4 regions of the Herbaspirillum sp. Her4 genome follow, and region 1 is predicted to be linked to each of the others. Evidence: predicted binding sites of a transcription regulator. Region 1 holds the regulator's gene; each other region holds the start of a gene.
The links. The regulator LexA, encoded in region 1, represses DNA repair genes until DNA is damaged. The targets are predictions, from matches to a motif close to ACTGTATNNNNATACAGT.
Positions count from the first base shown of each region.

Region 2: ACWFUC_RS19790 (ATP-dependent helicase) is a predicted target of LexA. The motif match lies at 2,342-2,359, and genes of this name have one in related genera.
Region 3: imuA (translesion DNA synthesis-associated protein ImuA) is a predicted target of LexA. The motif match lies at 2,800-2,817, and genes of this name have one in related genera.
Region 4: ruvA (Holliday junction branch migration protein RuvA) is a predicted target of LexA. The motif match lies at 3,376-3,393, and genes of this name have one in related genera.

Region 1 covers NZ_CM176330.1:3,445,774-3,450,622, reverse strand. The annotation lists gene rplI (50S ribosomal protein L9) at 1-152, opposite strand, end outside; gene rpsR (30S ribosomal protein S18) at 179-463, opposite strand; gene priB (primosomal replication protein N) at 519-818, opposite strand; gene rpsF (30S ribosomal protein S6) at 842-1,207, opposite strand; gene lexA (transcriptional repressor LexA) at 1,535-2,191, shown strand; gene ACWFUC_RS15630 (tetratricopeptide repeat protein) at 2,394-4,376, shown strand; gene ACWFUC_RS15625 (flagellin N-terminal helical domain-containing protein) at 4,699-4,849, shown strand, end outside.
Region 2 covers NZ_CM176330.1:4,363,117-4,367,965, forward strand. The annotation lists gene lolD (lipoprotein-releasing ABC transporter ATP-binding protein LolD) at 98-814, opposite strand; gene ACWFUC_RS19785 (lipoprotein-releasing ABC transporter permease subunit) at 807-2,072, opposite strand; gene ACWFUC_RS19790 (ATP-dependent helicase) at 2,402-4,525, shown strand; gene ACWFUC_RS19795 (hypothetical protein) at 4,598-4,849, shown strand, end outside.
Region 3 covers NZ_CM176330.1:3,665,265-3,670,113, forward strand. The annotation lists gene ACWFUC_RS16575 (error-prone DNA polymerase) at 1-578, opposite strand, end outside; gene ACWFUC_RS16580 (Y-family DNA polymerase) at 588-2,072, opposite strand; gene imuA (translesion DNA synthesis-associated protein ImuA) at 1,999-2,748, opposite strand; gene ACWFUC_RS16590 (KGG domain-containing protein) at 3,132-3,470, shown strand; gene ACWFUC_RS16595 (YoaK family protein) at 3,670-4,425, opposite strand; gene ACWFUC_RS16600 (hypothetical protein) at 4,714-4,849, shown strand, end outside.
Region 4 covers NZ_CM176330.1:1,566,654-1,571,502, forward strand. The annotation lists gene ACWFUC_RS07180 (thiol-disulfide oxidoreductase DCC family protein) at 1-352, shown strand, start outside; gene ACWFUC_RS07185 (FAD-binding domain-containing protein) at 354-1,820, shown strand; gene ruvC (crossover junction endodeoxyribonuclease RuvC) at 1,857-2,399, shown strand; gene ACWFUC_RS07195 (DUF808 domain-containing protein) at 2,396-3,337, opposite strand; gene ruvA (Holliday junction branch migration protein RuvA) at 3,450-4,028, shown strand; gene ruvB (Holliday junction branch migration DNA helicase RuvB) at 4,053-4,849, shown strand, end outside.

The DNA.
Region 1 (4,849 bases):
CGCTTGGCTTCGAATTCAGCGATGGCTGCATCGGTAGCACGGCGGGCCTTGCGTTGGGGGATCAGGAAGTTGCGTGCGAAACCGTCCTTGACGCGCACGACATCACCCAGACCGCCGAGATTCACGATTTTTTCCAACAGAATGACTTGCATGTTTTTCTCCTATTTCTCGACGCTGATTAGGCGTTGTGCAGATCGGTGTACGGCAGCAGGGCCAGGTAACGCGCGCGCTTGATGGCGGTGTCAACTTGACGCTGGTAGTGGGCCTTGGTACCGGTCAGGCGTGCCGGCATGATCTTGCCGTTTTCCTGGACGAAGTCCTTCAGGGTGTCCACGTCCTTGTAATCGACCTGTTCAACGCCAGCGGCGGTGAAACGGCAGAATTTCTTGCGCTTGAACAGCGGGTTTTGCTGTTGGCGCTTGTTTTTCAGCTTGCTTTTATCGAACTTTTTACCGAATGCCATGGTTGGCTCCTGTATCTAAAAATTGGGTAAGGTCTGTTTGGCTACCTTGCGCCGCTCAATCCGGCGCGACCGGGCCAAAATCAACGATATGAAACACGACGCTCTTGCTGTTGCGATTCCTGCGGGCCAAAAAGCCGGTGAACCGGAAGACTTCACCCAGTGCCGCCCTGTTGAGCGCACCGGAGATTTCCCCCGCTGCCAGCGCCGCGATCTCGAATTCGACCTGACGCTTCATGCCAGCCTCCGTCTGCTCCGACTGATGCTGCAACCTGGCAGTGACAATCGGGATACCGGCCGGCGTATAACGCAATACATCACGTTCGGCCAGGCTGGCGATGACTTGAAGCTGGTTCACTCTCCGCTATGGTGTCGCAGCGCTTAAGCTGCCGGAGCTTCGGTACGGCTCTTGGCCGCGTCTTCCTTCTGCACTGCCTTCAGGATGGGCGAAGGACCGGTTTCGGCCTTCTTCATCTTGACGGTCAGGTGGCGCAGGACGGCGTCGTTGAACTTGAAGCCGGTTTCGATTTCAGCCAGCGTTTCGCTGTCGACTTCGATGTTCAGGCAGACGTAGTGAGCCTTGGCCAGCTTCTGGATCTGGTAAGCCAGTTGGCGACGGCCCCAATCTTCGACACGGTGGACCTTGCCGCCGCGGGTGGTGACGATGCCCTTGTAACGCTCGATCATCGCCGGCACTTGCTCGCTTTGGTCCGGGTGGACGATAAATACGATTTCATAATGACGCATGTAGACTCCTTATGGACTTATTGAAGACGCCCACCCCGGCGTCAAGACGGGTGTGGGAAGAGGAAAACCCGAGATCATACTAGGTTTCCGTCCTGACAGCAATGCCAGCGTCACGCCACTGCGGCCGCGGGGCCACAACGCGGGCCCTGCACATCGCCGCCAGCGGCTCAAAACCAGATTCTTCAGTTGCAGCGCGCTCTATATAAATGAGAAAGCTTGCCTTTTCCGCCCCGGAATATGCATGTTGCCGTTGACACAAGGATTGCACCTGTATAAAAATACAGACTGTTCATCCAGACAGCCTTCCCTCCGAGAAAGGCCACCCTCATGCTCAAACTGACTGCGCGCCAGGAACAGATCCTGAACCTGATCAAGAACGCCATCGAGAACACCGGCTTCCCTCCCACGCGTGCAGAGATCGCTGCCGAGTTGGGCTTCCGTTCCGCCAACGCCGCCGAAGAGCATCTGCAGGCCCTGGCCCGCAAGGGCGCCATCGAGATTTCCCCCGGCACCTCGCGCGGCATCCGCCTGCGCGAATCAGGTACCACAGGCATCAGTACTGCACGCCAGATGGCCCTGCCCCATCCCGCCCTGATGCAGCTGAGCCTGCCGCTGATCGGGCGCGTCGCAGCGGGCTCCCCCATCCTGGCCCAGGAACACGTGGAAAAGACTTACCAGGTCGACCCGGCCATGTTCCCGGCCAAGCCCGACTACCTGCTCAAGGTGCGCGGCATGTCCATGCGCGACGCCGGCATCCTGGACGGCGACCTGCTGGCCGTGCGGCGCGCCGACCAGGCGCGCAATGGCCAGATCGTGGTGGCCCGCCTGGCTGACGAGGTCACGGTCAAGCGCTACCAGAAGAGCGGCAGCGTCATCACCCTCTTCCCCGAGAATCCGGAATTCGAGCCCATCATCGTCAAGCCGGAAGACGACCAGTTCGCACTCGAAGGACTGGCCGTGGGATTGCTGCGCAGCTGGAACTGAATTCAGGCCGGCGCGCAGGCCCGACCGCAGGAAAGACGCTGCCAGCGGCGACTGATCGCTTGTTTATGCATGAACCTCCGCTTAAAACGGAGGTTTTTTGCTTTCTATTTAGCTCTTCACCTGTGACCGGTTACGCATATCATCCTTGATGGACAGCTATGCCCGGCGCAATGGATGCGCCCAACCAAGAGGACCCTTTTCGATGTCGACGCGCAAGAGCAGCAACAAGCACGGCAAACATATTCCGGCCCCGGCGGCCGCCAAGTCCAACCTGCAGGATCTGCTGGACGTTCGCAAATGTCTGGACCTGCTCGACAATCGCAAGACCGAGGAAGCCAAGACGATCTGTACAGCCGTACTGGCCCGCGCCCCCAATCTGGTGTTTGCCAACCACGCGCGCGGACTGATCGCCATGCAGGAAGGCCAGTTCGCCCAAGCCGAGCAATACCTGCGCAAGGCCATCGAGGCCGATCCGAACAACGCCGAATACCTGAGCAACCTGGCCGGCACGGTGCTGAGTCAGGATCGCATCGACGAGTCCATCGCCATCTACGAGCGCGCCATCGCCATCGACAAGGAGAACCGGGCGGCACGCATCGGCCTGGCCAATGCCCTGCACGAAAAGAATGATCCGGAAGCCTCGATCAAATATTTCGAGGATGCGGCCCGACGCGAACCGAATGCGCCGGGCCCGCTGTCGCACCTGGGCCGCGCCCTGATCGACGCACGGCGCTTTGACGAGGCGGTCGCCACGATTCTGAAGTCGCTCGAATACCAGATCAATTTCGCTCCCTCCCACACCGCCCTGGGCGAAGCCTTTCATGCCATGGAGATGTACAAGGAGGCCGTAGAGTCCCACAAGACCGCCATCCTGCTCGATCCCCAGGACACCTACGCCCACAACAAGATCGCCGATAGTTATCTGAAAATCAACAAAATCGAAGAAGCTCACGAACACCTGCTGCGCGTCATCGAGATCGCGCCCAAGGATCCGAATGGCTACGTCAAGCTCGGTTCAAGCTACTTCAACACGGGCGACCGCTTCGACGATGCCATGCGCATGTTCAAGCAGGCCCTGGCGCTGGACCCCAAGCACGCCCTCACCTACAACAACATCGGCGCGATCCAGCACGATCATGGCGATTATGACGATGCGCTCGGCAATTTCCGCACGGCATTGGCGCTGCGGCCGAATTACCCGACCGCCAAGCACAACCTGGCACTGACCCTGTTGCTGCGCGGACAGTTCGAGGAAGGCTGGGAGTGCCACGAGAGCCGCCTCACCACCAAGGAACGCGCCCACGTCTACCGCCTGATCCACAAGCTGTTCGAGGTCATTCCGAAATGGGATGGCAAGTCCTCGCTGGCGGGCAAGCGCATCCTGCTGATGCACGAGCAAGGCTTTGGCGACAGCATCCAGTTCCTGCGCTATGCCCGCTTGCTCATGGAGCAAGGTGCCAGCGTGGCGCTGCATGTGAAGAATCCTCTGTACCGCCTGTTCCAATCCTTCACACCGGCAGTGACACTGGTGCGCGAAAGCGATCCCCTGCCACCCTGCGACTGCGCCTATGTGCTCATGAGCCTGCCCTATGCCCTGCGCACCCATAGCGTAGAGGATATCCCGCGCTATGCGGAAGGCTATCTGTCTGCCGATGCGTCGCTGGCGGCGCACTGGAAGCAGAAGATTTCCACCTTGACACGATCAGCGGACAATCTGCGCGTCGGCATCGTCTGGGGCGGCAATCCGGAGCATGGCAATGACCGCCATCGCTCGATTCCGCTGGAGAAAGTCAAGCAGTTGTTTGAAATTCCCAGGATGGAGTTTTATTCATTACAAAAAGGCAAGCCGGCAGACGGCCTGAAGGAATTGCCGACCGATTGGCCCGTCTTTGACCTGGGCAATGAGTGCCAGGACTTCGCCGATACCGCTGCCGCCATCAGCAATCTTGACCTGGTCATCTGCGTGGATACCTCGGTGGCCCACCTGGCCGGAGCACTAGGCCACCCCACCTGGGTACTGCTGCCGCATGTCCCCGACTGGCGGTGGCTCAACGACCGCGATGATTCCCCGTGGTATCCCGGCATGCGCCTGTTCCGCCAGCCGGCAGTCAGCGATTGGGACTCGGTCCTGAAAAAGGTTGGCGAAGAATTAACGCTGCTGCAACATAAGAAAGCCCAAGGCTGAGCTGGCAAGGAGCGCCCAGCCATTGCAGGAAACCGCCCTTCCCGGGCGGTTTTTGCTTTTCGGAACATTTTTCTTGGCCGCAACAGCAATTTTCCTAAAGTTTTTGGAATTGCCGTCGAAAAAGGATTTGCTTGGAGTTTCAAAGCACGCAGTTTTAGTTCGGAAAGCCTTGAAAAAGATTTTTTGCAAAAGCCCTAAACTTTTTCCAAGACTGCCCGATAAAGCAATCAACAGAGGTTGAAACGCCTGGGGCTCATGGGTAGAAGACCAACGTTAGGCACTGAAACTCGGATCATCGGTCTCAAATCTTAGGAGAATTAACATGGCAGCAGTCATTAATACCAATATTCCGTCGCTCAATACGCAACGGAACCTGAATTCCTCGCAGTCGTCGCTCAATACCTCGATCCAACGTCTGTCGTCCGGCCTGCGCGTCAACAGCGCCAAGGACGACGCCGCCGGCCTGGCCATCG
Region 2 (4,849 bases), 920 kb from region 1:
CCAGTTTCCGTCTGTACAGGTATTCGTGTCTTCAAAAGCACACCGCCGTCTTGTATCAAGACGGCGGCGTCAAAGGCGATAGCTTACCCGGAATGCATCAAGGCTGCTGACCGGCCACTTTCAGGCCCTGGTCGGACAAGCGCAATACGCGCGCGCAGCGGCCTGCCAGTTCGATGTCGTGGGTCACGATCACGAAGGCCGTGCCCAGCGTGCGCGAGAGTTCGATCATCAGTTCGAAGGTGCGATCGGCCGTGCTGCGGTCGAGATTGCCGGTCGGCTCATCGGCCAGCACGCAGGCCGGACGCGTCACCAGCGCGCGCGCCAGGGCCACCCGCTGGCGCTCGCCCCCGGAAAGCTCGCCCGGCACGTGCGTCACGCGCTGCGCCAGGCCGACCTTCTCCAGCATCTCGCGCGCCTGCTCCTGAGCCTCGGCCCGCTTGACGCGGCGAATCATCAGCGGCATGGCCACGTTGTCCAGCGCCGAGAATTCCGGCAGCAGATGGTGGAACTGGTAGACAAAGCCCAGCGACTGGTTGCGCAGCGTGCCGCGCTCGCTCTCGCCCAGGCTGGCGAAATCCTTGCCCAACAGGCTGACGGTGCCGGTGCTGGGCGTATCGAGCCCGCCCAGCAGGTGCAGCAAAGTCGACTTGCCGGAGCCCGAGGCACCGACGATGGCGACTTGTTCACCATGGTAGACGTCGATATCGACATTGCCCAATACCTTCACCGAATACTTGCCCTGAGTGAAGGTCTTGCCCAGGCCGCGCGACGACAGCACGGCCTGGCGATTCTTGATCGGATCGTTGTTATTCATAGCGCAGCGCCTCCGCCGGTTTGACACGAGCGGCTGCCCAGCTCGGATACAGGGTAGCCAGGAAGGCCAGCACCACGGCCAGACCGCCGATGGTATAGACGTCCGACCAGATCAGTTCGGATGGCAATTCAGAAATCACGTAGATGCTCTTGGGCAGGAACTGTACGTGGAAAGCCCGCTCGATGGCCGGTACCAGCACGTCGATATTGAGTGCCACCACCACTCCCAGGCCGACGCCGATGGCCGTACCGACCAGGCCGACCAGGGCCCCCTGAATCACAAAAATATTCATGATGGAGGCGGGAGAAGCCCCCAGCGTGCGCAGGATGGCGATGTCAGCCTGCTTGTCGGTGACCGTCATCACCAGCGTGGACACCAGGTTGAAGGCCGCCACCGCAATGATGAGCGCGAGGATGATGAACATCATGCGCTTTTCGGTCTTGACGGCCGCGAACCAGTTGCTGTTCTGCTGCGACCAGTCGCGCAGGTACAGGTCGCCGCTCAGGGTGCGCGCCAGCTGCTGGGTCACTTCCGGGGCCTGCAGCATGTCGCGGATGCGCAGGCGCACGCCGGTGGGGGCATCCATACGGAACAGGGTTTCGGCATCCTGCAGCTGGATGAAGGCCAGCGACGAATCGAATTCATAATGGCCGGCTTCGAAGATCCCGGTCACCGTGAATTGCTTCAGGCGCGGCAAGACCCCGGCCGGGGTCACCTGCCCTTGCGGCACGATCACCGTGACCTTGTCGCCCAGGCCCACGCGCATGCCGCGCGCCAGCTCACCGCCGATCACGATGTTGAATTCGCCGGGTTTCAGAGAATCGAAACTGCCCTGCTTGACCTGCTTGGCCACGTCCGAGACCTTGGGCTCTTCCTCGGGCAGCACGCCGCGCACCAGCACTCCGCGCAGGTTGTCGTCACGCGTCATCATGGCCTGGCCTGATACATAGGGCGCAGCGCCCAGCACCTCGGGGTTCTGGAAGGTCTGCTTGGCCACCGCCTGCCAGTCCTTCATGGAGCCGGAGGCATCGAAGACTTCGATGTGGGCCAGCACGGAAAGCATGCGGTCACGCACTTCCTTCTGGAAACCATTCATGACCGACAGCACCACGATCAGGGCAGCCACGCCCAGCGCGATGCCGGCCATGGAAATGAGGGAAATGAAGGAAATGAAACTGTTGCGGCCGCTGCGCTTGCCGGCCCGCGTGTAGCGGATGCCGACCAGCCATTCGAACGGCAGGTTTTTAATCAGACTCAAAATTGCTCCGGGAGAGGGCCTGCACAATGTGCTGCCAGTGGCCTCGCCTCCCGGTTCCGGGACGCAATCCTCTGGCCGCACGCCAACACGGGCGAAGACAAAGCGCGAAGTTTGCCACAGTTTGCAGTCATGGCCCATCCCTGGCCATCTGCTCCATACTCGCGCCGGACCCGTCGGTCGTCTGCCGTGAAGCCTGTAGATTCACTTCTACGGCAGAGGTTCGCGCCAAGATGTTTCATATAGTGGATGTGCCTGATGTTGCATCGGGGACTGGTTATATATACAGTATCTCCTTGCCCAGCCATCGCCGATATGAATTTCCCCGCACCATGCCACCCGAACTCGCCCAGGACGTCCCCGACACCAGCAGCCCGCCCACCGGCGAGCGCGACCCGTTTGCGCGCCTGAACGCACAGCAGCGCGAGGCGGTCGAGCATGGCAGCGCCTTGCCAGCAGCACAGCAGCCGCCGCTGCTCATCGTGGCCGGTGCCGGTTCGGGCAAGACCAATACCCTGGCGCACCGGGTGGCCAGGCTGATCCTCGACGGGGCCGACCCGCAACGCATCCTGCTGCTGACCTTCTCGCGCCGGGCGGCGGCCGACATGGGCCGGCGCGTGGGCCAGGTGATCCGCCAGGTGCTGGGGCTGGCGGCCACCGACAGCCCGCCGCAACTGCCCTGGTCAGGCACCTTCCACGCCATCGGCGCGCGGCTGTTGCGCGAGTACGCGGCCGTCATCGGCCTGGAAGAAGACTTCACCATCCAGGATCGCGGCGATTCCGAAGACCTGATCGGACTGCTGCGCCACGAGATGGGGCTGTCCTCTACCGACAAGCGTTTTCCGCTGAAGGGCACTTGCCTGTCGATTTATTCACGTGCGGTCAATACCCGGCAAGACCTGGGCACCGTGCTGCAGACACAATTCCCCTGGTGCCGGGAATGGGAGAGGCTGCTGGGCGAACTTTTTACCCGTTATGTCGAGGCCAAGGAAGCACAGCACGTGCTCGATTACGACGACCTGCTACTGTTCTGGGCCGACATGCTATCCGACCACGAGATTGCGCAATCGGTCGGGGCGCGCTTCGATCATGTGCTGGTGGATGAATACCAGGACACCAACCGCCTGCAAGCCGAGATCCTGCAACGAATGAAGCCCGATGGCGCCGGCGTGACCGCCGTGGGTGACGATGCCCAGTCCATCTATTCCTTCCGGGGCGCGACGGTGCGCAACATCCTCGATTTTCCCGAGCTGTTCACCCAGCCGGCGCGGCTGTTGACGCTGGAACAGAATTACCGCTCCACGCAGCCCATCCTGCAGGCCTCCAACGCCGTCATCGCCGATGCGCCGGAACGGCACGTCAAGCAGCTCTGGAGCGACAAGCCGTCCTCACAGAAGCCGCAACTGGTGGTCATCCCGGATGAGGCCGAACAGGCGCGCTGGGTCGCCAACCGCATCCTGGCGCATCGTGAAGAAGGGCTCACCCTGAAATCCCAGGCGGTGCTGTTTCGTACCGCCACCCACAGCGCGGCGTTGGAACTGGAGCTGGTCCGGCGCAACATCCCCTTCGTGAAGTTCGGCGGACTCAAATTCCTGGAAAGCACCCACATCAAGGACCTGCTCTCGCTGCTGCGCCTGGCGCACAATCCCAGCGGGCGCATGGCGGGCTTCCGGGCGCTGCAACTGATTCCCGGGGTCGGTCCCGCTACGGCCAGGAAGGTACTGGACCTCATGGCCGCCGCCAGCGACCCGGCCGATGCGCTGCTGAACTTCGGCGCACCCGCCAGTATCGCCCTGCAATGGCAGGCCTTTGCCGACACCTACGACCTGATGCGCCGCGCCAGTGCCAGCTGGCCGACCGACATCCAGGCCGCGCGCGACTGGTATCTGCCGCACCTGGAGCAGCGCTATGAAGACGCCGACGCCCGCGCTGCCGACATCGAGCAACTGACCGCGCTGGCCAATGGCTATGCCTCGCGCGAGAAATTCCTGACCGAACTGACGCTGGATCCGCCCGAAGCCAGCAGCGACTTCTCCGCTCCGCCCTACCGCGACGAGGATTACCTGACGCTCTCCACCATCCACTCCGCCAAGGGCCAGGAATGGCGCTCGGTCCACGTGCTCAATGTGGTCGATGGCTGCATCCCGTCGGACCTGGCCACCGGCAGCGAGGCCGAGATCGCCGAGGAGCGGCGCCTGCTGTACGTGGCCATGACGCGTGCGAAGGAGTATCTGCACCTGGTGGTGCCGCAGCGTTTCTACATCACCCAGCAGACCGCGCAGGGCGACCGCCACGTCAACGGCATCCGCAGCCGCTTCATCACGCCGCGCATGCTGCCCTTCTTCGAAGACAGCCTGTGGCTCTCGGCCGAGACCAATGGCGCGCGCACGCCCATGCCCGACAGCGTGCGCATGCTGGTGCGCCAGCGTGCAAAAAAGGCCTGGAACAATGGCTGACCCCGCTTTGAAGTGAAGCCTTGTTCAGGCAACCGGGGCCAAGCGGCGCGCCAGCCGCTAAAATAGCGCCCCATGAATCAACTCGACATCCTCATTCCCTTTGCCCTGCCCCCGGCTGAACTGGCGCGCGACCTGTTGCGGCAGAGCCAGGCACCGGCCCTGGCCATGCTGCTGGGCCGTGGCAAGGCTGCGCCACGCCTGGCGCATGACCCGTTTTCGCGCGCCCTGCCGCATGAGCACTGGCTGGCCCGGCGCTTCGGCCTGCCGCCCGCGCCCCAGGATTCCAGCCCCGCCGCCGCCAGCGCGCTGATGCAGCGCCTGGGT
Region 3 (4,849 bases), 220 kb from region 1:
GTCATGCCGACCCATGAGCGGCCGGGGGCCAGCGGGGTGAACCAGCGCAATTGCGCATCCAGCGTTTCTTCATCGGCCGGGTAGTCCGGCACCAGGATCAGCTGGCAATCGGGCAGGGTGCGCAGGTGCGACAGGGCGGGCGGCGGCTGGCTCAGGTCTTCCGGCGACAGCAGGTAGCTGCCTTTCTCGGCACGGGTGCGCGCCAGCGTGATGAGTTCGCAGAGGTTGCCATAGCCTTCGCGGTTCCTGGCCAGCCCCACCAGGGTCATCTTCGCCAGGGGCTGGGCCGGATCTTCCTTCAAGGCCGTGAAACGGAAGCAACTGCCGATGAGCAGCTTGAAATCCTTGGCCTTGCCGCGATGGATCTGTTCCATCCAGGCGGCATGGGCGCGCACCACGCCGGCCATGGTGCATTCATCGGTGATGGCCAGGGCGCGATAGCCCAGTTCGATGGCACGATCCACCAGTTCCTGTGCATGCGAGGCGCCTTGCAGGAAACTGAAGTTGGTGCGGCAATATAGTTCGGCATAGTCGGGCAGGCCGGTCTGGGGGACGCCCAAGGGCAGGGAAGCTTGCATGCCGTGCTCCTAGCCGAACAGGCCGTGCAGGAACCACTGCGGCTCCTCGTCGGACCACTCGCCGCCGCGCCACTGGCGGAAGATCCAGTAATAGGCATGGCTGGCATCGCGCGCCGTGAAGTAGTCGCGCGTCAATGGCCGGCCTTCCCACCAGCCGGCTTCGATGCGTTCGGGCGGCGAAGTGAATTCCAGCGCACTGCGATAGAAGGGCTTGTGCTGCTGCATCCGCAAGGGCAAGGGTTCGGCCAGCAGCCACAGCGGACGCGGCGGCAATCGTGCCGCATCGGTGTTCAGGGCAGCCGGCAGGCTGGCGGGGCTCTGCATCACGCTGCACCAGCGGTTGGCGATCTCGGGCCGGTGATCGGCGCGCGGGGCGGCCTGCTGCACCTTGTCCGCGCCCAGACGCGCCACCAGCAGTTCCAGCAGGCGCTGATGATCCTCGGCACTGCCGCCGGGTTCGGGGAAGAGCATCTCGCTGGCCGCGTGCTGGCTTTCCAGTTCATCGGCGGCCAGCCCCAGGGCGATGGCGGGGGCGGGCAGGGAGGAACGGGCCAGTTTTTCCTTGACCAGGGTGTGCAGGTGGTCTTCCTGCCAGGCCGGGACCGACAGCGCTACCTGCAGCTCGGTCGGCGCCACTGCCTGCCGTCCGCGTTCATGTTCCAGCCACAGGCGCAGCTTCTTGATGGCCAGCTGGCGTGCCGTCAGCCAGCCGGCCAGCTGAGCCAGCAAGCCCTGGGCATAGGCGGCCAGGATGTCGGTGTGCTCGATGCGGTCCGGCAGCTCCACCCGGGCCTGGAAGGTTGGCGGTGCCACGATCCAGTCATGCACTTCGGGTGCGGCACCATAGGCGCGGTCCAGCATGCCTAGCAATTCCTTGCCGCAGCGGCGCTGCAAGCCGGCGCGGGGCAGGCGCTGCACCTGGCCCAGCTGCCGGCAGCCCAGCCCGTGCAGCCATTCCAGATGGGCACGGGCGGCGGTGAGCAGAACCACCGGGAGACGGTCCAGTCGGCGCTGCAGGGAATGGTGGCTCAGGGTGCGCACGTAGCCATAGCGTGCCAGCAGCCAGGCCCCGGTCGCCGTGACGGCACAGGACAGGGTGGCCGACAGTCCCAACCGGGCAATGGTCACCCGGATCTTGCGGCACAGGGCCCGGATGCCGCCGAACAGGCGCAGGCTGGCGCCCACTTCCAGCAGGATGCAGGCCTCTTCGGCCAGCGTGACCTGGGGCGTGTATTGCAGCAGGGCCAGGGCGGCTTGCTGCAAGGTGGTTTGCTCCCGCAGGATATCCCGCTCATTCAGATGCGCTTGCGGTGCCAGCAACTGCACGCCGCCACGCCGCATGCCTTCGTGCACGCCCAGCGCGCGCGCCGGTGCCGTCAGGGCGGATACGCGATCACGCTCGAAGACCACGGCCGCTGCCTCATCCAGCCAGTTCGGACGGAAGACTTCCAGCGGCAGCAGTGGCAGGTGTACGGCGATCCACAGGGGTGACATGGCGTTGCAAATTCGGTGAAGGCAGCAAAGGGAGAAACAGGCTTTGTTCGCGCAGCGGGCCGCGGCGCTTGAGAAAACCGATCTCCAGCCCGTCGCGCGCTGACTTGAGCGTCAGCCGCAGGGGTGCGGGGGAAGGCTCGCGCGCGCAGGACAGCGGCCGTAGCATGAAGAACAGCGTCTGACCGGCCTGCGCCGCCACATGCAGGCGTCGCAGCAGGTCATGATCGCCCTTGCGCAAGCGCGGCTGCCACATCAGCAGGGCCTGGCAACTGTCGGCCCGCAAGACCTGCTCGGCAGCCCAGCAGGCGTCGGCCGCATGATCGGCCTGCAACTGCAGCAGCCGTGATGCTTCCACCCCCATATGCGCCCAGCCGGGGGCATTGACCTGGTGTGGGGCCTGCAGCAGGGCGATCCGGCCAGCCTGCGGCGGGCGCCGGGCAGTGGCGGGCGCACGCGCCAGTACCGGGCGCAACAGGCGCAGCTCGCCCACGCCGTCCTGCGGCAGCAGCAGCTCGATGAGCACCCCGGGCGGCCAGCCGCGTTCGGGCAGCTCGGCATCCAGCGCCTCGAATCCGCTGGAGACACCGCGCGCACCACCGCGCGCCAGCTGGGAGGCCAGCCAGAGCGAGGGGTGGATGATTTCCGGACGAGGGACCGGAGAGCTGGATGTCAACATGGCAAGAAAACGAGGATGCGAAACAGCAATAAAGTGCGGGTAAAAGCAAAGACTGTATAAATATACAGTAATTGTTTTGAGGTGTGAAAAAAACTGCCTTTGGGCTTCCAATCACGTGCAATTTCCTGAAGGCAATGCCGAAGATTGCTGATCCATCAGCAATTGATACCGAAAATGGAAGCTCATCTTCAGTTTTTCCTACATGTCTGACAGCCATTGCTGACCTTGGCAGAAGAGCTCTTCCGATAGTGAGGATCGGTGAGGCTTTCTACACTGCAGATGTGGACAAAAGTTGGGTTGTCATTTGCATGCTCGCGCAGAGCAAGAGGGCGGCGAATGACAAATGTCTGCTCCATTCGATCATCCAAGACAAGGAGTCACACATGGCAAATTCACAAAATCCGGGGAACAGCAATCGCGGCTTCGCCGCCATGGATAGGGAGAAACAGCGCCAGATCGCCAGCATGGGAGGCAAGGCCGCCCACGCCAAGGGTGCCGCCCATGAGTTCACCTCCGCCGAAGCCCGGGAAGCCGGACGCAAGGGTGGTCTGAACAGCCATGGCCGCAAGAATGCCGCCGCGGCCGCCGCTGCTCAGAACGGCAATGGTGGCAATGGCGCCAGTGCATCGGCCCAGCCGCAAATGAACCAGAGCACGCCGCAAGAGGGCAATGGCGCCCAGCAGCCGCAGCAGTCGGACAGCAATCCCCAGCAGCAAGGCTGAGAAAGCGGCCCCAGCGGCTACCTCAGGCAGACTCAGCCGCCGTACCAGGACCCTGATCGCATCAGGCAGCCGTTCCAACGAAGGACCCTGCGCTCCACTGGCTTCAGGAACCGGGCGGTGCACCTAGTCGATAACAATAAAACGAAAGGCGCGTTGAGCGCCTTTTTTGTTGCCTGCAGCCCGCCTCCGATGGGAGGCTTCAATTGCGTGCCAGATCATCCATCATCGGCACCAGCGCCAGCAGGAACAATGCGGCTGCCAGCGGCATGGTCGCCAGGAAGCCCAGCGCCTTGAAGCCAAAAGCACCCGTCACGCCCCCCAGGAAGAACATCAGCAGCAAGGACGACAGCAGCATGAACTTGCGCCGCGCACCCGGCACGGGATCTTCCGTCACCGCCTCATGGGGCTGGCGGGGGGCCAGGGTCCAGTAGCACATCTTGCCGATCTCGATGCCGATGTCGGTGACCAGGCCCGTGACGTGGGTGGTACGGATCTCTGATCGCGAAATCTTGCTGATCATGGCATTTTGCAGACCCATCACGAAGCACAGCAAGGCCGCGGTCACCGGCACGAACAGCAGACGGTGATTTTCCAGATTGCTGCCGAGGATGCCAAAACACAGCAACAGCATGGCTTCCAGCATCAGCGGCATGGCGTATTCGCTGTGCAGGCCGCGCCGCCGCGCCCAATTGATCATCACCGCCGAACAGGCCGCTCCCAGCAGGAACGACAGCAAGGCACTGGCGCCGGCCACCAGCAGCAGGGTTTCCCCCAGCACCAGGTTGTCGGCCAGCGAGGAGACGATGCCCGACATGTGCGAGGTGTATTGGCCCACGGCCAGGAAACCGCCTGCATTGACGGCGCCGGCGATGAAGGCCAGCGAACGCCCCAGATGGCGGTTGGAGAGATCGGTGCGCGCCGGACTGGTCAGACGGCGCAGGTAATTGATGGGCATGACGGTTCCAGACAGAGAGGCAAGCACCCCAGGCGACAGCATCCCCCAGCCACCCCTGCGCAACGTCTGCCTCTCCTGTCCCCCCGGAGAGACTCATCTTCGCCGCTTCCTACGCAGAGTGCCGGTGGCTTCTTGCTGCCTTTGCCTTCAGTGTTTCTTATGCTGACAAGAATACTTCTTCCTGGCCCGGCGCGGGGAAAGAGGCTGCATTGCCTGACCTGCGTCAGTGGCGCGGGCCGCACAGGTTTCTTCCTGCCAGGTCTTTCACCTTGAACAGAGGAGCACACCATGAGCATTCCCATCGACATTCCCGGCGGTCACCATCTGGGCGAACTGAGCGGCCCCGTGGCCGATGCGCAAGGAGCACCGGTCATGCAGCCAGGCGTGCAGCAATCCGAGGAAGGCGGCTTTCGCGGCATCGTAC
Region 4 (4,849 bases), 1.9 Mb from region 1:
GCTGTGCCGGCGCGAGATCGGCGTGTACCAGCGCGGCGCGGAGGATGCCCCGCTGCGCTTTTGCGATATCAGCCGCCCGGATGTGCTCGCCACAGAGCTTCCTGCGGGCATGACGCGCGAGCAGTTGCTGGCGCGCTTCCATGTGCGTCGCGCTGATGGCGTGGTCTTCAGCGGTGCCGAGGCCTTCGTGCAGTTGTGGGCCACCTTGCCGGGATGGCGCTGGCTGGCGCGGCTGGCGCGTCTGCCCGGCATGCTGTGGCTGATGGAGCGCAGCTATCGCGGCTTCCTGCGCGTGCGTCCGGCCGTGCAACGGCTGGTGGTGCGGCTCGAACGCCGCCAGGACCGAGGCTGACATGAGCGTCGGCCTGGTCTGGTTCAAGCGCGACCTGCGCTTGCGCGATCACGCGGCGCTGGCCGAGGCGGCGCGGTGTGAGCGTGCGTTTGCGGTGTTCATCATCGAGCCCGCATGGTTGCAGAGTTTTGAATGCGATCCGCGTCACGTGGATTTCCTGTTGCGTTCCCTCGTCCCCTTGCAGATCGAATTGAAGCAACGCGGCCTGCCTTTGCTTCTGCGCATTGGTGAGGCAGTGCAGGTATTGGAATCCCTGCGTCGCGAATGGGGCGTGACCCATCTCTTCAGCCACGAAGAAACCGGCCCGGCCTGGAGCTATGCGCGCGATATTTCGGTGAACCGCTGGAGCCGCATCCAGGGCGTGCAGTGGCAGGAGTTTCCTCAAACCGGCGTGGTGCGCCGCCTGCGCAGCCGCGATGGCTGGGCCGCGCGCTGGGTGCAGCGCATGCAGGCGGTGCAGATTGCCAATCCTGTCGGCTTCCGTGCGCCGCAAGGGATGCAGCCCGACAAGCTGCCCACATTGACCGCACTGGGTTTGCCCGAGGTGCGCCTGCAACCGCCCGCCGGCGAGGCGGCAGCGTGGGATACGCTGCGCGCCTTCCTCGGTGGCGGCGGGCGCGAATACCGGCGCGGCATGTCCAGTCCGTTGACCGCACCCGACGCCTGCAGCCGGCTCAGCGCGCATCTGGCCTTCGGTACCATTTCCATGCGCAGCGTGCACCAGGCTACCGAGCTGGCCATCGAACACACGGCTGACCGCGAGCTGGCGTATGGCCTGCGCGGATTCTCCAGTCGCCTGCGCTGGCATTGCCACTTCGTGCAGAAGCTGGAAGACCAGCCCGATATCGAATGGCGCAATGTGGCGCGTTCGCTCGATGGCTTGCGTCCCGGCGATGGCGGGCCGTGGGGTGCGGAGGCGCAGGCATGTTTCGATGCCTGGTGCGAAGGCCGCACCGGCTATCCCATGATCGATGCCTGCATGCGCCAGCTGTGCGCTACCGGCTGGCTCAACTTCCGCATGCGCGCCATGCTGGTCAGCTTTGCCGCCTATCACCTGTGGCTGCACTGGCGAGCGCCGGGGCTGTTTTTGGCGCGGCAGTTCCTGGATTTCGAACCGGGCATCCACTGGAGCCAGATGCAGATGCAATCCGGCACCACCGGCATCAACACCCTGCGCATCTATTCGCCGTCCAAGCAGGCGCGCGATCATGATCCGCTGGGGGAGTACGTGCGGCGCTGGGTGCCGGAACTCGGCACGGCGGCTTATCCCGACCCCATCGTGGATGAGAAGACGGCCCTCAAGCAGGCCAAAGATGCCCTCTGCGGCCAGCGCAGCCGCAGTAGCGCGCGCGCGGAAGCCGATGCCATCCAGGACAAGCACGGCTCGCGCAAGAGTGGCCTGCCCTCGACCACCCAGCGCCGCCCGCGCCAGAAAACCGCGGATCCGGGGCAGGGCGTCTTGTTCTGACACGGGTTGCCCGCCTGATCGGTTAGACTGGCGGGCATGAAAATCCTCGGTATCGACCCTGGCTTGCGCACCACCGGTTTCGGGGTCATCCACAAGCAGGGCAACACGCTTTCCTATATCGCTTCCGGCACCATCAAGACGCCGGATGGCGACCTGCCTTCACGCCTGAAGGTGATCCTGGCCAGCGTCGGCGAAGTGGTGAAGTCCTATGCACCGGACTGCGCGGCCATCGAAAAAGTGTTCGTCAACGTCAATCCACAATCCACCCTGCTGCTGGGACAGGCGCGCGGCGCGGCCATTTGCGCGCTGGTGGCCGCCGACCTGGCGGTAGCCGAATACACGGCCTTGCAGGTCAAGCAAGCTGTGGCCGGCCATGGACGCGCCCAGAAGGCGCAGGTGCAGGAGATGGTGGCGCGGCTGCTGAAGCTGCCCGGCCTGCCGGGCACCGACGCCGCCGATGCGCTGGGCGTGGCGATCTGCCATGCGCATGGGGGAGGGGTCTTGTCGGACCTCGGCGCGCTGGCCCCGGCGCTGGCGCGCAAGGGCATCCGCATGCGTGGCGGGCGTCTGGTCGGTTAGTGCTTTTTCTTGAAGAGCGACAGCACGCGCTGCGCCAGCTTCACCACCACCAGCACCACTGCCCCTGCGACCACGCCGAAGAGGGCATTCAAGACCGCCGGGGTGATCGCCCCGAGGATCGGTCCGACGACCGCGATAGCCTCCACCGCTTGCGCCGCCACCTCGATGGCGTGATGCGCGAAGGGCAGGCCGTGGGTCAGGATGCCGCCGCCGACCATGAACATGGCAATCGTCCCGATCACCGACAGGCTGCGCATCATCTTCGGTGCGGCCGCCAGGACTGCCCGGCCGATACCGGCCTTGAAGCGTCCCCAGGCGCTTGCGCCCGCATGCTGCACCAGGTAGAGGCCGCCGTCATCGAGCTTGACGATCCCGGCCACCAGCCCATACACGCCCGCCGTCATGATCAGTGCGATGCCGACCAGTACCGTGATCTGCTGCTGCAGCGGCGCACCGGCAACGGTACCCAGGGTGATGGCGATGATCTCGGCCGAGAGGATGAAGTCGGTGCGCACGGCATCCTTGATCTTTTCCTGCTCGTAGACCAGCGGATCGACGTCCTCCGCCGCCTTGGCGGCGACTTCATGATGTTCGTCATCGTGCGGAAGATACTTGTGGGCCAGTTTCTCGAAGCCCTCAAAGCAGAGGAAAGCGCCCCCCAGCATCAGCAGCGGCGTCACCGCCCAGGGGATGAAGGCACTGATGGCCAGCGCCGCCGGTACCAGGATGGCCTTGTTCTTCAACGAACCCTTGGCGACCGCCCAGACCACAGGCAATTCCCGCTCGGCGCGTACGCCCGCGACCTGCTGGGCATTGAGGGCCAGGTCGTCGCCCAGCACGCCGGCCGTCTTCTTGGCGGCCACCTTGGTCATCAGGGAAACGTCATCGAGCACGGTGGCGATGTCGTCAATCAATGCGAAGAAGGCGCTACCGGCCATGTTTTTCCTTTGTCTTCATCTCTGAGGGTGGCTTGGATACTGTTTATCCGAACAGTGCTGTATCATCGCGGGATTATCACAGAAGCTGCCTCCCACGCACATCCCTGACGCCATGATCGGTCGCCTCTCCGGAATTCTTCTAGAAAAAATCCCCCCGAACCTGCTGGTCGACTGCCAGGGCGTCGGTTACGAAGTGGCCGTGCCCATGAGCACCTACTACAACCTGCCGGGCCTGGGCGAGAAGGTCACGCTGCTGACCCATCTGGCCATCCGCGAGGATGCGCACATCCTGTTCGGGTTTGGGACCGCCGAAGAACGCAATACGTTCAAGGAGCTCATCAAGATTTCCGGCGTGGGGGCGCGCACGGCCTTGTCCATCCTCTCCGGCATGTCGGTGGCCGACCTGGCCCAGGCCGTGACCCTGCAGGAAGCCGGGCGCCTGACCCGCGTGCCCGGCATCGGCAAGAAGACCGCCGAACGCCTGCTGCTGGAACTGAAGGGCAAGCTCGGTGCCGATCTTGGCGCGGTGGCCGGCGTGGTCCACAGCGACGCCTCGGCCGACATCCTCAATGCCCTGCTGGCGCTGGGCTATTCGGACAAGGAAGCGACCCTGGCCATGAAGCAGGTGCCCAAGGACAGCAGCGTCTCGGACGGCATCAAGCTGGCCCTGAAGGCGCTCTCCAAGGGCTGAGCCCGGCCAGACAAGGATTAGAGCATGAGCATCCAGACCGACGATTTCTCCGAACAGCGCATCATCTCCGCCACCCCGGCCTCGGCCAACGAGGAAGCCATCGAGCGCGCCCTGCGGCCCAAGCAGCTGGACGAATACGTCGGCCAGGAAAAGGTGCGCGCCCAGCTCGAAATCTTCATTTCGGCCGCCCGCAAGCGTGGCGAGCCGCTCGACCACACCTTGCTGTTCGGCCCGCCCGGCCTGGGCAAGACCACCATGGCCCACATCATCGCCCGCGAGATGGGCGTGAACCTGCGCCAGACCTCGGGCCCCGTGCTGGAGCGCGCGGGCGACCTCGCCGCGCTGCTGACCAATCTCGAAGCCAATGACGTGCTCTTCATCGACGAGATCCACCGCATGTCGCCGGTGGTGGAGGAAATCCTCTACCCGGCACTGGAGGATTATCAGATCGACATCATGATTGGCGAAGGCCCGGCCGCCCGTTCGGTGCGGCTGGACCTGCAGCCTTTCACGCTGGTGGGCGCCACCACCCGCGCCGGCATGCTGACCAATCCGCTGCGCGACCGCTTCGGCATCGTCGCCCGGCTGGAGTTCTATACCCCGCCAGAGCTGGCCCGCATCGTCACGCGCAGCGCCGGCTTGCTCAATGCCCCCATTGTCGAGGAAGGCGCGCTGGAAATCGCCCGCCGCAGCCGTGGTACCCCGCGTATCGCCAACCGCCTGCTGCGCCGCGTGCGCGACTATGCCGAGGTCAAGGGGGAGGGGCGCATCACCCGCGAGATGGCCGATGCCGCTCTGGTGATGCTGGACGTGGACCCGGT